DNA from 3 places in the Synechococcus sp. RS9909 genome. Region 3 is predicted to be linked to each of the others. Evidence: predicted binding sites of a transcription regulator. Region 3 holds the regulator's gene; each other region holds the start of a gene.
The links. Region 3 encodes NtcA, which controls nitrogen genes in cyanobacteria. Its sites were predicted from a motif close to GTANCNNNNGNTAC; they were not measured.

Region 1 (4,712 bases), 490 kb from region 3:
GGGGCGTGTCATCCATGCAGGTGCTCAGTTCCGCTCCCCGAGCTAGCGGATGGAGCACGATCGCTTCCGGCTTGAAGGGCATGTCGCGGGTGAGACGGAACCCTCCGCCGTGCACTTCATAGGAATCGCCGACCCAGGCAATGGCATTGATGTAAACCACATCCAAGTCGGGCACTTCCGCCTGCAGATCGGTGCTGGAGCGCACCTTCATCCCACATGCTTCAAGCTCCTCCAACTGTCCTGGGTCGAACAGCGGCTGCTCCGGCTCCAACCCAGGGGCATGAATCACCACCACCTCATCCACGGCCTGCGGGAACTTGGCCAGGATCCGCAACAGTGAGCGAACCGTTCTCATCCGCGAGGGAATTCCGACGATCCCAATGCGAATCCGATCAGCGGGTGCCACTTCAGCTTCAGCAAGCTTGGGGCGCCACTTGAAGATCGTGTAGAGATCCGCCATCGCCTGGGTGGGATGCTCATCGATCCCATTCCCCGCATTGATGATGGGAATCCGCAGGGTTGACGTCATCGCATAAACCGCACCGGGATCGCTGTCCCGCAGCACCACACAATCGCCGTAGTTGTTGAACATGTGGGCGACATCTTCGAGGGATTCGCCCTTGGCGATCCCCGTGGTGGCCCTGTCGGTGATGTTGATGGAGGAACCGCCGAGGCGGTGCCAAGCGCTGTCAAAGGACAGCCGCGTGCGCGTGCTTGGTTCGTAAAACGCGTTGATCAGAATCTTGCCGGTGAGCGGCGTGTTGTGACGGCAATAGCGGTCTGGATTGCTCTCGAATTTCGCCGCCAGCCGAAACACCTGCAAAAGAGTCTGTGGGCGAAACGGTTGGATCGAGACCACGTGCTGATCCACCAGATCCTTCAAAGGCTCAACGTCTTCGGCAATGGCAGCCAGCAGCTCCTGGGGTTGGTTCTGCCCATAAACATCTGGCCCCATCGGCTCAAAGCGAATCTGAACCGATGACGCGTCCACAACTGCTGATTTGGCCTGTGCCATAGCGGGATCGGATCAACACCCTGTTTGCCAGACCGAGTGCTAAAGCCAGGAATTACATCTTTCACCCGTAACAACAACCACACTGCTTCGTCCACGAAGAAGCAGCTTCTTAAGCAAAGATCCGGAAAGGATTGTGCTGGGGTGGACGGCTAAAGGAGACATCACCAAACCCGGCCATTCCTCCACTCCACCCACCAAATCACCAGCAGCACGAGCACCGACAGCACCAGGGCGAGCTGACTGGCCACCAGCAGAAACTGAAAACCCGACAGACCAACGAGGCCGGCCATCAAAGGAAGCGTTTGGATCATCCCTCCTCCTTCAGCAAGGTGAAGTCAAAGCGTTCCGGCCGCATGCGACTGCCAATCAGCATCACAACCGCCGACACGGCCGCCGAAAACACAGCAGCGCAGTAGGGCGCGATCAGCACATAGGCGAGCAGGCCCACAACGCTGCCGGCGAGCATGGCCGCGATGGCAGCCGTGCGGTTGGCCGTGCGCCAGTACAAACCGCAGGCCACCGGCCAGACCGTGGAGGCCACCAGGGCACCGGTGAAGAACAGCACCGACGCCAGCGAATCCAGCCGCGGCCAGGACAGCGCCAGGGTGACGACGGCCAACCCCACCACCATCAGCCGCGCCGCCTGCTTGAGCTGTAGGTCGCTGGCCTGGGGCCGCAACAGGCGGAAGTACACATCCTCCGCCAACAGATCGGCGGTGGATGCCAGCAACGAATCCAAGGTGGAGGTGAGCGAAGCAAACACCACCACAAACACCAGGGCCGCGCCACCGGCCCCGAGCAGATCGGCTGCCATCACAGGGAACACCATGTTCACCTGCTCGAGGGGCAGCTCACGGGCCAGGGCCACGAGGCCAATGGAGCCCGTCACCATCGGCACGCTCATCCAGGCGATTCCGCCCAAAACAAAAGAGGTCATCACCACCGAGCGCCGGCTGGCGAACACCCGGGACCACCAAATGTTGTTGTGAAACACCTCGCCCATCGAAAAGAGGGCGGAATTCCAGGCGATCAACAAGCCCGCCGGCAGCAGCAGATCCAGCCGATCGGGATGCCGGGCCAGCAAGGAGGCATGCACCTCAGGCATCGGGAATTGACGGAAGGCAAGCACCGCCACCACCGCCAGCAACACCATGATCAACAGCGACTGGATGAAATCGGTGCCAATCACGGCCCGCATCCCACCGAACAGGGTGTAGACGGTGGCAACACCAATCACCACCACCATTCCCACGTGGTAATCGAAGCCTGAAAGCGCCTGCAGCAGCAGGCCAGCACCCATCGCCTGGGTCATCAGAAAGCCCAGGGTGTAGATCGCGGTGATCAGCATGAACACCCACCAGGCCAGACGCCCGTAGCGCAGGCGAATGAAGTCGCCGCTGGTGCGCCCGTTGGGCATCAACTGCTTGATCCGCGAGGCCAGGGGGGCGAACAGAATCAGGCCAAGCCCGGCCAGGGCATAGCTGAACATGCCCCAGAGGCCGGTTTTGTAGCCGAATTCAGGGGCGAGCAGGGTGGTGTTGCCGGTGACCCAGGAGGCCATCAACGTGGCCGTACTCAGGGCCAGCCCGATGTTGCGCCCCGCCAGCATGTAGTCGTCGGCATTGCCTTGACCGCGCCGGCCCCAGGCAATCCCCAGCGCCACCCAGAGCACAGAGAACAGCACCACCAACGCCCAGGCGATCCCGGGCTGAAGGAAGGGAACCGAGTCAGCGGACATCCGTCGACCCCCTGCGATTCCAATACAGGTGTCCGCGCAGAATCATCACCACCGTCGCCGCAGTCACAACGGCACCAAGGGCAAAGATCAGTCGCGCCCAGAGCAATTCATCCAAGGCGAAGAGCGTTTGAACTCCAGAAACAGGTAAGCAAAAGAGGCGTCCCAGCTCCAGCTGTCGCCTTCGATTTCGGTGCCTTCGGATACCCAAACATCAGGCGATCAGCGCCCGGTCGCCTGAAATTGCGGAATGTGTAGCAACCACCACCCGAAGGGGGTTGGGGCGACGCCTTGGATGACATTCACCTACGCGATTGGAATGTTCACCGACTACAAACCCACGGTCGGCTTCGACGAATATTTCTGCAATGAAACAGCCAGACCGCGCGACGATCTGGCCACGCTGCTCACATCACTGGGGCAGCTGGGATTGCCCGAGCTCAACCGCAGCCATGCCTCGGCTAGCCAACTGCTGCGTCGCCTCGGCGCCACCTTTCGCCTCAACGATTCCGGCCTCAAAGGCAGCGAACGGATTCTCCCCTTCGATCCCTTGCCCCGGCTGATCAGCCGCAGCGACTGGATCACCCTGGAGCGGGGACTGCTGCAACGCCTGGAAGCCATCGACTGCTTCCTCGCAGACATCTATGGCCCCCAGCAGATCCTCAATGATGGAGTGATCCCGCGGGAAGACGTTGAAAGTTCCTCCGGCTGGCGACCTCAGATGCAGGGCATCAGCCTGCCGCTCAACCGCTGGTGCCACATCTCCGGGCTCGACCTGATCCGCGATGGCAGTGGCACCTGGCGTGTCCTGGAAGACAACCTGCGCTGTCCATCGGGGGTGGCCTATTTCCTCGAGAACCGTCGGGTGATGAAACGGTTGTTCCCTGGCCTGTTCGAAGGCCGTGCCGTTCAACCGATCGACGCCTATCCATCCCATCTGCTGCGCACCCTTCAAGACCTGGCGCCCTGGAGTGACAGCCCCCGCGTGGCAATCCTGACGCCCGGGGTGTTCAACAGCGCCTATTTCGAGCACAGCTATCTGGCCCAGCAGATGGGCATTGCACTGGTAGAAGGGCGCGACCTGGTGTGCGAAGACGGCCGCGTGTGGATGCGCAGCACCAACGGCCTCAAGCCTGTGGATGTGATTTACCGCCGGATCGACGACGATTTTCTCGATCCCACCGTGTTCCGCCAGGACTCGATGCTGGGGGTGCCGGGCCTGATCGACGTGCTGCGGCAAGGACGGGTCGCCATCGCCAACGCCCCGGGCACCGGCGTCGCCGACGACAAGCTGATCTACGCCCACGTGCCGGCGATGATCCGCTACTACCTCGATGAGGAGCCGATCATCGAGAACGTTCCCACCTATCTCTGCGCCCGACCGGACGACCGGCGCTACGTGCTCGAACACCTCGAGCAATTGGTGGTGAAGTCGGTGGCGGAAGCCGGGGGCTACGGAATGCTGATCGGCCCCCAGGCCAGCCGATCGGAGCTGGCGGACTTCGACACGAAGATCCGTGCGAATCCCCGCAACTTCATTGCGCAGCCCACGCTGCAACTCTCCACCGTGCCATCCCTCAGTGACGGTGAGCTCTACCCCTGCCACGTTGATCTGCGCCCCTACGTGCTGCGCGGCGCAAGCAGCTGGGTGAGTCCAGGGGGGCTGACGCGCGTGGCACTCAAGCGGGGCTCCCTGGTGGTGAATTCGTCCCAGGGCGGCGGCTGCAAGGACACCTGGATCGTCGACGACCAACGGATGGCGGCACGGCACCCCCAGGAGGCGGTGCCGTGCTGAGCCGCGTTGCCGATTCGCTCTACTGGATCAACCGCTATCTGGAACGGGCCGAAAACATCTCGCGCTTTCTGGAAGTGAGTGAGGCGATGGCGCTGGACTGTCCTCCGGGCAGCGCCGAACCCTGGCTGCCGCTGGTGGAGGTGACGGGGGATCGCCAGCGCTTCGAT
Region 2 (4,712 bases), 500 kb from region 3:
GCTTCAACAGCCAGATCAACGGACCCCTCGACGCCTGACCCATGCCCTACCGCATCTCCCGCCAGGCCTACGCCGAGACCTACGGACCCACCACCGGCGACAGGGTTCGCCTGGCCGACACCGATCTGATTCTGGAAGTCGAAAAGGATTACACCGTCTACGGCGATGAGGTGAAGTTCGGCGGCGGCAAGGTGATCCGCGACGGCATGGGCCAATCCCAGACCCCTCGAGCCGAGGGCGCCGTCGACACGGTGATTACCAATGCCCTGATCCTCGACTGGTGGGGCATCGTCAAAGCCGATGTCGGCCTCAAGGACGGCCGCATCGTTGGCATCGGCAAAGCCGGCAACCCCGACACCCAGGAAGGGGTGACGATCGTGGTGGGCCCAGGGACCGAAGCCATCGCTGGGGAGGGCCACATCCTCACGGCCGGTGGCATCGACACCCACATCCACTTCATCTGCCCCCAGCAGATCGAAACGGCCCTGGCCAGCGGCGTTACCACCCTGATGGGCGGCGGCACCGGACCGGCAACAGGCACCAATGCCACCACCTGCACCCCCGGCGCCTTCCACATCGGACGGATGCTCCAGGCCGCCGAAGGTTTGCCGGTGAACCTGGGCTTCTTCGGCAAAGGCAACGCCAGCACCCCGGAAGCGCTGGAAGAACAGGTGCGCGCCGGTGCCTGCGGCCTGAAGCTGCACGAAGACTGGGGCACCACGCCCGCCACCATCGATGCCTGCCTGTCGGTGGCCGATCGGATGGATGTGCAGGTGTGCATCCACACCGACACCTTGAACGAAGCCGGCTTCGTGGAAGACACGATCGCCGCCATCAAGGGACGCACCATCCACACCTTCCACACCGAAGGCGCCGGCGGTGGACACGCGCCAGACATCATCAAGATCTGCGGTGAGGCCAACGTGCTGCCCAGCAGCACCAACCCCACCCGGCCCTACACCCGCAACACGCTCGAGGAGCACCTCGACATGCTGATGGTGTGCCACCACCTCGATCCGAAGATCCCCGAGGACGTGGCCTTTGCCGAATCACGGATCCGGCGCGAAACGATCGCCGCCGAAGACATCCTTCACGACCTGGGCGCCTTCTCGATCATCGCCAGCGACTCCCAGGCCATGGGCCGCGTGGGCGAGGTGATCACCCGCACCTTCCAGACCGCCCACAAGATGAAGGTGCAGCGCGGTGCCCTGCCCGAAGACTCCGCTCGCAACGACAACCACCGGCTCAAGCGCTACATCGCCAAGGTGACGATCAACCCGGCGTTGGCCCACGGCATCAGCAGCGAAGTGGGGTCGATCGAAACCGGCAAACTCGCCGATCTCGTGCTGTGGAAGCCGGGCTTCTTCGGCATTCGCCCGGAACTGGTGGTGAAGGGCGGTTCGATCGTCTGGGCCCAGATGGGCGATGCCAACGCCTCGATTCCCACCCCAGGCCCGGTGCACGGCCGGCCGATGTTCGGCGCCTTCGGCAAAGCCCTCGCCCCCAGTTGTCTCACCTTCGTGAGCGAAGCGGCGATGGATGCCGACATCCAACGCCAGCTGGGACTGGAGCGCACCTGCATGGCGGTGAAGGACACCCGCAGCGTGGGCAAGAGCGCCCTCAAGCTGAATTCAGCACTGCCCAAGGTGAGCGTGGACCCACAGACCTATGAGGTGTTCGCCGATGGTCAACTGCTCACCTGTGAGCCCGCCGAGGTGCTGCCCCTGGCCCAGCGCTACCTGCTGCTTTGAGCCCCACGCTGCTGGTGGTCCAACACGTGGACCACGAAGACGCCGCACTGGTGGGAGAGCTGGCGCGGCAGCTGGGCCTGACACTCGAGATCCTGAGGCCCGACCGGGGCGACCCACTGCCGGACCCCAGGGCGTGTGCCAACAGCATCGCCCTTGTGCTCGGTGGCCCGATGAGCGTGAACGATCACGACCAACCAGGCATGGACTGGTTGCAGCAGGAACTGGACTGGTTGAGGGCCTGGCACCAGCAACGCCGACCGGTGCTGGGCATCTGCCTCGGGGCGCAGCTCTTGGCTGTGGCTGCAGGGGGCAGCGTTCAACCGCTGCAGGTGGGCGCACCACCGCAGCAACTGAAGGAACTGGGGCTTGGCGCGATCCACTGGGTCGCGGATCCCAGTGATGAGGCCCTGCTCAAGGGGCAACCAAGCAGCACTCTGGTGCTGCATTGGCATGGTGATCGCATCCACCTCCCGGCCGATGCAACCCTGCTGGGTTCTTCACTGCACTGCGCCGAACAGGTGTTTCGGATCGGAGCCCACGCCATTGGCCTGCAATGCCACCTCGAGATCGACGGCGATGCGCTGGAACGCTGGATCGCCAACGACCACGACTACGTGGTGAGCGCCCTTGGAGCTGAAGGACCCGACCGCCTGAGCCAGGACTGGCGCAGGCTGGGCACCACGCTTCAGAAACAAGGCCGAAACTTCTTCAATGCTGTGCTCAATCAACTGATTGAGATCAGCCAGACCCACTAATTCCTACGCACAAAAATAAACAAAACCAAAAACTTTTCTGAAGAGGTATCAACCTGAACACCACTTCGGCATTTGCAAGAGCTTCAATATTTCTGTAGCAACAGCTACCGATCGTTCACTTCGCATCGCGCGAAGCGCAGTTCGCCTCAGGCCATGGAACGGGGACCTGAGCTTGCTTCGAGGACCATCCAATGACCACCCTTCTCTATCGCGGGCATCAATACCAGCAAAACAACGCCACTCAGGGCAAGCCTGGGGTGCAGCTGGTTTACCGCCGCAACGTGTACCAAGCCCGCCAGATCAACAACCACAGCACTCCGGTGCAGCTCGTGTACCGCGGCGTGCGCTACACCCGCTAGGCCAACTTCTCAATCCGTAGCAACTCGAACATTCCAGTTCCGAGGATTGAGGCGTAATAGATCCAGCTTCAGCCAAGACGTTGGATCTCATCACCTCTCGCCTCGACCAGGGCCTCGTGCAAGTGAGTCCCTCCAGCGTGCATGGCGTGTTCTGGCTGCAAACCCACTTTCCGTCTCAGGAATGGGACGCCCTGCTGTCTGGGCAAGCCGCCTTTGGCATGGATTGCATCGATGACCTGATCACCGACGCACGTCAGGCCGGCCTGAATGTGGAGTGGGAAGCATCCGTCCCCAGCTGAGCACTTCTGAATTCCCCAGAAGCCCTGCACACGGCTGCGTTGCAGGGCTTTTTTAATGGCTTAACGACTCTGAATACTCAAGCCACCAAGCGGTTGAGCATCGGCAATTCCGACAGCTCATCCCTCCACTCCTGGGCCCAGAGGGCCTGACTGCGCTCATACACCTCCATCAACTGCTCCACGGCGCACTCGTGGAAATCAACGCGCAGATCCAACAGCGGAAAAGCAGCTTCACCACTCACCTGCACCGCTGCTGAGGTGCAGAAGGGAGAGCGATGGTCACCGCCCGCCGCTTCCCCGGCCTGCAGAGCCATCATCAGACGGCGGCCCAGTTTCAAGCTGGGGTCGCTGGTGAGAAAGGCCTGTTCCATCGCCGCCAACACACCCTCATCCACCAAGCAATTGCCGGCAACAGACAGATCACGCTGATGGCGATGCCCTGCCCAAGGGCCGCAATCCTGCCCCGTCCAACAGGCCGTGCGACCGTCCAGGTCGATCAGGTGAAACTGACGCCGGTCTCGGTGCTGGTCATCCGCCAGCAAGCTGGCCAGAACGCTCTCGGCATCGGAACTCTGCTCAAGGCGCTCAAGGCCACAAATCCCCAGATACGGATTGGTGTGGGCCTGGGTGGCGACAGCACCAACTCCGGCGCGGATGTGAGGCACGGTGGATCCAACAGCCAGATGACAGGTGGCCACAGCCACGCCGAAGCGACCGTTGCTGGGGTCCCGGGCCAGGATCGAAAAGGTCACGGCAGCTGACGGTCGAGCCGCAGCAACGTTTCCAGCAGCACCGCGGTGCCCGCCCAGCACTGCTCGTCACTGGTGAACTCAGCAGCGGAATGACTCAGGCCGCCCCGGCTGGGCACAAAAATCATGCCCATCGGCCAACGTCGGCCAACCTCCTGGGCATCGTGGCTGGCGCGGCTGGGGAGATGGCTGTGGGACAGGCCGAGATCGGCTGCGGCCTCAGCGATCGTGGCCATCACCACAGCGTCAGCAGGGGTGGGATCAACGCTGAACTGGGGGTCAACCGCAATCGGGCAGCCGGTTTCAACACCGATGCGTTCCACCTGATGCATCAACTCCTCAACCAACTGATCGAGAACGGTGGGATCCACATCCCTGAGGTCAACCGTCAGGGCGACTGCGCCGGGGACAACATTGGCTGCATTGGGCCAAACCTCCAGTCGACCCACCGTCGCCACCGGATCTCCGGGATGACGGGAAGCCATGGCCTCGATGGCAAGAACAAGACGCGAGGCCGCCACGAGGGCGTCTTGTCGCAACCCCATCGGTGTGGTGCCGGCGTGATTGGCCTGGCCTTTCACATTGATGCTGAACCGACGCTGACCAACAACGCCCTCCACAACACCGATGGCATCACCGCGTTGCTCAAGAACGCCACCCTGCTCAACATGCAACTCCAGGAAAGCGGCATAAGCATCATCGGAGCGGCGCGCCGAGGCCAGGGAGGGCCAGTGGCCGCCGATGCGCGCCAGGTTGTCCTGAATCGGCTGACCATTGCTGGTGGCATAACTCTCCGGGT
Region 3 (4,712 bases):
CGAGGGCTTCGTGGCCGCTGATCGCGACAACTGGCCGGATGAAACCCGGGCCGGTGAAATCTGCGTGAAACGGCTCCTGGCGGGTGAGCGTGGCCATTACGGTCCGCTGGAGCATGCCCAGATCGTGCTCAACGTGGGCTGGTTTCCCCATTCGGTGATGCAGCAGGCCCGCACCCATCGGGTGGGCGTGAGCTTTGATGTGCAATCGATGCGCTACACCGGCGAGAGAATCTGCCGGGCCGCGAACGGCGACATCGATCTCGAGGAGGTGTTCTACCTGCGCCCAGAGGGCCAGTACAGCGACCGCCAGGGCAAGAAGTATGCCTACACCGCCGCAGAGCGCAGCAAGGATCTCGCCCTCTGCCGCGCGGCGGCGGCGCGCTATCGCGACCTGCTCGCCGCCGGCTTCGCTGAAGAACATGCCCGCGGCATCCTGCCCTTCGATTACCGCCAGCACTTCGTGGTGAGCTTCAGCTTGCGGGCCTTTCTGCACTTCATGGATCTACGCGCCAAACTCGATGCTCAGCAAGAGATTCGCGAACTCTGCGATCTGCTCTGGCCCCACCTGCAGCAGTGGGCACCGGAATTCGCCACTTGGTACGAAAAGAGCCGCTTGCATAAGGCAAAGCTGGCGCCTTAGATCACACCTTTGCCAGCGTCACCCGTTCCGGTTGATGCTGGTATTTGCCTTGGCGGTCGCTGTAGGTGGTGTCGCAGGGATCCCCCTCGAAGAAGAGCAGCTGACAGATACCTTCATTGGCATAAATACGGCAGTCAGCACCGGAGCTGTTGCTGAATTCCAGAGTGAGGTGTCCTTCCCAGCTCGCTTCCGCTGGCGTGGTATTGACGATGATGCCCAGGCGGGCATAGGTGCTTTTGCCGAGGCAAATCACCGTGATGTTCGCGGGCACCTTCATCTTTTCCAGGGCCACACCCAAGCCATAGGAGTGGGCCGGAAGGATGAAGTAATCGCCATCGGCATCGTGATGGAGCTCCGTGGGCTCCAGGTTGGCGGGATTGAACCGCTTCGGGTTCATCACCGTGCCCGGCACGTGCTTGAAGATCAGGAATTCCTGCGGCGACAGGCGCAGGTCGTAGCCATACGACGAGCATCCGAAGCTGAGCACCGGGCGCTGCTGCTGATCCGGCTCCAGATGACGGACCAGCCCCGCCTGGAAAGGCTCCAGCATGCCGGCCTGCGCCTGTTCGGTGATCCAGCGATCGTTCTTGAGCATCAGAAGCCTCGGCGCAGTTCCGTGACCTGATCAGCCAGCCCCATCAGAAACTCGGGGATTGCCGGGCCGGTGACAATCACATCCACCGAACCCGGACGGCGCTGCAGCGCAGCCTGCACATCCTCCTCGTTCAGGTAGCCGAGCGCAATCGCCAGACCCAGCTCATCAAGCACGAGCTGATCCAACTCGCCCGCCAGCAGGCTGTCGCGACACACCTGCCAGAGCGCTTCCACCGCATCGTTCACCGCAGGCGGCTGCCCCTCAGCCGGCTCACCCAGACAACCAGGCACGGCTGGACGCAACCAATCCAGCCGTCCGCAGAGGCTGAGGCGACGCTCTGGCCCCTGGTCGACGCCCCCTTTGAGGAACTGCACCACCATCACCCGGCTGCCAAGACCGGCGGCGCGCAGCGCCTGGCTGAACACTGTGGAAAAACTGCCACGATAGGGAGCCGTATGCACCTGCAACTGACCCTCCGGTGCCACCAGATGCAGGGGTGGCCGCGGCGGCACAGGGGGCAACGGCCGCAGACCAGCACGCTCAAGGGCCCGGCGCTCGGCGCTGCGCGGGTCCAGGGGGCGATGGCTCGAACTGAGGCTGGCGGTCATGGCGTTCACACGGCCGCACCCGGCCTGCAGGGTTCGAATCTAGCGCCGGAAGCGCGGCACACAAGCCGACTGACACCATCCATGGTGTGCGCCCCTGGTCATGGTGTGCGCCTGGGACAACGGTCGAGCTGTCAGGCTCAGCTGCATGCCGCCGCGCCTCGATGTCCAACCAGGTCTCCACACGAGTCGATGGCCGCTCGCCCAGCGAACTGAGGCCTGTCGCGATCGAGTGGGATCCGATGGGCTTTGCCCTCAGCTCCGTGCTGGTGCGCAGCGGGCGCACGGCCGTGCTCTGCAGCATTGGCCACGAGGCCGGCGTGCCCCGCTGGCGCATGGGCAGCGGCAAGGGCTGGCTCAGTGCCGAGTACCGCCTGCTGCCCGGGTCAACGCCCGAGCGGCAGAAGCGGGAACTGCTGAAACTCTCCGGCCGCACCCAGGAGATCCAACGCCTGATCGGCCGCAGCCTCAGGGCTTGCCTCGACATGGAGGCCCTGGGGGAGAACACCCTGCTGGTCGACTGCGATGTGATCCAGGCCGATGCCGGCACCCGCACCGCCGCAATCACCGGCGCCTGGGTGGCGCTGCAACGGGCCTGCGAGCGCCTGGTGAAGCGAGGCGACCTCAGCCACAACCCCGTGCGCGACCAGGTGGCCGCCGTCTCGGTGGGGCTGATCGGCGGAGAGGCGCTGCTCGACCTCAACTACAGCGAAGACAGCCAGGCCGATGTGGATCTGAATGTGGTGATGGATGGCAGCGGCCGCCTGCTGGAACTGCAGGGCACCGCTGAAGGTGCCCCCTTCAGCCGCAGCGAACTGACGCGGCTGCTCGACCTGGCCGAACCAGGCCTGACGGCCCTGATGGCGGCGCAGCAGCGGGCCCTGGCACCGGAGTCGCGCCCCTGAGCAACGCCGGATTTCGTGTGGATTGCTACAAGGTGGAGCCAGGGCCATCCGTAGCGTCCAGCCACCTGCAGTGCCGCCATGGTCGGAGCCACCCGCGGCTTCAGCCGTTACTCACCCCAGCCCGCTCCAGCTTCCAGCGGCGGCGGCACCACCCTGGCCAACACGGCCACGGCCCATACCCCCACCCTCCTGGAAGTGATCCGCGATCTGGAGGGTGCCAGCACCGAGCTGGTGGAACGGGGTAAAACCATCTTTTTCCCCGGTGATCCCGCCGAGCGGGTGTACCTGATCCGGCGTGGCGCCGTCAGGCTGTCCCGGGTCTACGAATCGGGGGAGGAGATCACCGTGGCGCTGCTGCGGGAAAACAGCCTCTTCGGGGTGCTGTCGCTGCTCACCGGCCATCGCTCCGATCGCTTCTATCACGCTGTGGCCTTCACCCGGGTCGAGATGGTCACGGCGCCTGCCGCTTCCGTGCGCCAGGCGATCGAAGCCGATACCGGCGTAGGCCTGTTGCTGCTGCAAGGGCTCTCAAGCCGCATCCTGCAAACCGAAACGATGATCGAAACGCTCACCCACCGCGACATGTCGTCGCGACTGGTGAGTTTTCTGCTCGTGCTCTGCCGCGATTTCGGCATCCCCGGCACCCAGGGCATCACCATCGACCTGCGGCTCTCGCATCAATCAATCGCTGAAGCGATCGGATCCACCCGCGTCACCATCACCCGACTGCTCGGGGATCTGCGCAATGCGGGGCTGGTGGAAATCGACCGAAAGAAGATCACCGTGCTCGATCCGATCGCCCTCGCCAAACGTTTCAGCTGAGCCATCCGCGGGGGACAATGGGCTCCGGTCGGCCCGTCGTCCCCCTTCACCGCCCTTGGATTCGTGACCGGCTGGCTGTTGATCCTGATCCTGCTCGTGCTCGGTGGCGTGCTCGCCACCCTGGGCGATCGGCTCGGCTCCAAGGTGGGCAAGGCCCGGTTGAGCCTGATGGGATTGCGGCCGCGCCGCACCGCCGTGGTGATCACCGTGCTCACGGGCAGCCTGATTTCAGCGCTGTCGCTCGGCCTGCTGCTGCTGGTGAGTCGGCAGCTGCGGGTGGGGCTGTTTGAACTGAACGCCCTGCAGACCAAGCTCAACGACAGCCGCAAGGCCCTGAAGGCGAGTCGGCAGGCCCAGAAGAAAGCGAGCCGTGAACTGCTTCAGGCCCAGGCCGAACGCTCGCGTGCCAGCAAGGATCTGGCCGATGCCAAAGCCAAGGCCGAAACCCTCCGCCAGGCGCTGGTGCCGCTGCAGCAACAACGCCAGCAGCTGGAGGCGGAACGGGCTCGACTCAGCCGCGACGTGAAAGCGCGCGATGCCGAGATCCGACGCACGGAAGCCGAGCTGGCCCAGGTGCGCGATCGCATTCGCAGCGGCGAGGCGGAACTGCGCCAACTGGAGAAAAACGTGTTGGCCCTGCGGCGAGGCAGCGTGGTGCTCAGCAGCGGCGAACCCCTGGCCACAGCGACCCTGCGGCTCGACAATCCAGGGCAAGCCAAGCAGGTGATCGACCAGATGCTGCGTGAGGCCAACCTGCAGGCCTACCAGCGGGTGTTGCCGGGTGAGAAGGCCGATCGGCAGATTCTGCTGGTGCCACGCAACGACATTGAACGGCTCGAACAGGTGATTCGCCAACCGGGCACCTGGGTGGTGAACATCCGCTCCGCCGCCAATGTGCTACTTGGCGAAACCGTGGTCTATGCCATTCCTGAAGTACGTCCGAACACCCAGGTGGTGAACACGGGCGATGTGCTGGCGCGCACCACGATCGAACGCAACGAGACTGGCAACGAAGCGGTGCGCAACCGCTTGAATCTGCTCCTGGCCTCCGCCCTTGCTGAAGCCCAACGGCGGGGGTCCCTCAGTCAGGGACTCCAGTTCGACGCCAACCGCCTCAACAGCCTCGGACAGCAGCTGCTGGAGCG

Region 1: the regulator NtcA is predicted to act here: its motif matches at 2,944-2,957, upstream of SynRS9909_RS13480 (circularly permuted type 2 ATP-grasp protein).
Region 2: the regulator NtcA is predicted to act here: its motif matches at 2,601-2,614, upstream of SynRS9909_RS13445 (DUF4278 domain-containing protein).

Annotation. Positions count from the first base shown of each region.
Region 1 is NZ_CP047943.1:2,535,925-2,540,636, forward strand. It holds gene SynRS9909_RS13470 (aspartate carbamoyltransferase) at 1-1,015, opposite strand, end outside; gene SynRS9909_RS14115 (hypothetical protein) at 1,177-1,305, opposite strand; gene SynRS9909_RS13475 (sodium:solute symporter family protein) at 1,323-2,753, opposite strand; gene SynRS9909_RS13480 (circularly permuted type 2 ATP-grasp protein) at 3,070-4,545, shown strand; gene SynRS9909_RS13485 (alpha-E domain-containing protein) at 4,539-4,712, shown strand, end outside.
Region 2 is NZ_CP047943.1:2,528,494-2,533,205, forward strand. It holds gene SynRS9909_RS13430 (urease subunit beta) at 1-38, shown strand, start outside; gene ureC (urease subunit alpha) at 42-1,751, shown strand; gene SynRS9909_RS13440 (type 1 glutamine amidotransferase) at 1,748-2,506, shown strand; gene SynRS9909_RS13445 (DUF4278 domain-containing protein) at 2,698-2,865, shown strand; gene SynRS9909_RS13450 (hypothetical protein) at 2,946-3,164, shown strand; gene SynRS9909_RS13455 (DUF1028 domain-containing protein) at 3,242-3,916, opposite strand; gene SynRS9909_RS13460 (Zn-dependent hydrolase) at 3,913-4,712, opposite strand, start outside.
Region 3 is NZ_CP047943.1:421,374-426,085, reverse strand. It holds gene thyX (FAD-dependent thymidylate synthase) at 1-640, shown strand, start outside; gene dcd (dCTP deaminase) at 642-1,235, opposite strand; gene SynRS9909_RS01995 (cob(I)yrinic acid a,c-diamide adenosyltransferase) at 1,235-1,843, opposite strand; gene rph (ribonuclease PH) at 2,005-2,745, shown strand; gene ntcA (global nitrogen regulator NtcA) at 2,824-3,567, shown strand; gene SynRS9909_RS01980 (DUF3084 domain-containing protein) at 3,631-4,712, shown strand, end outside.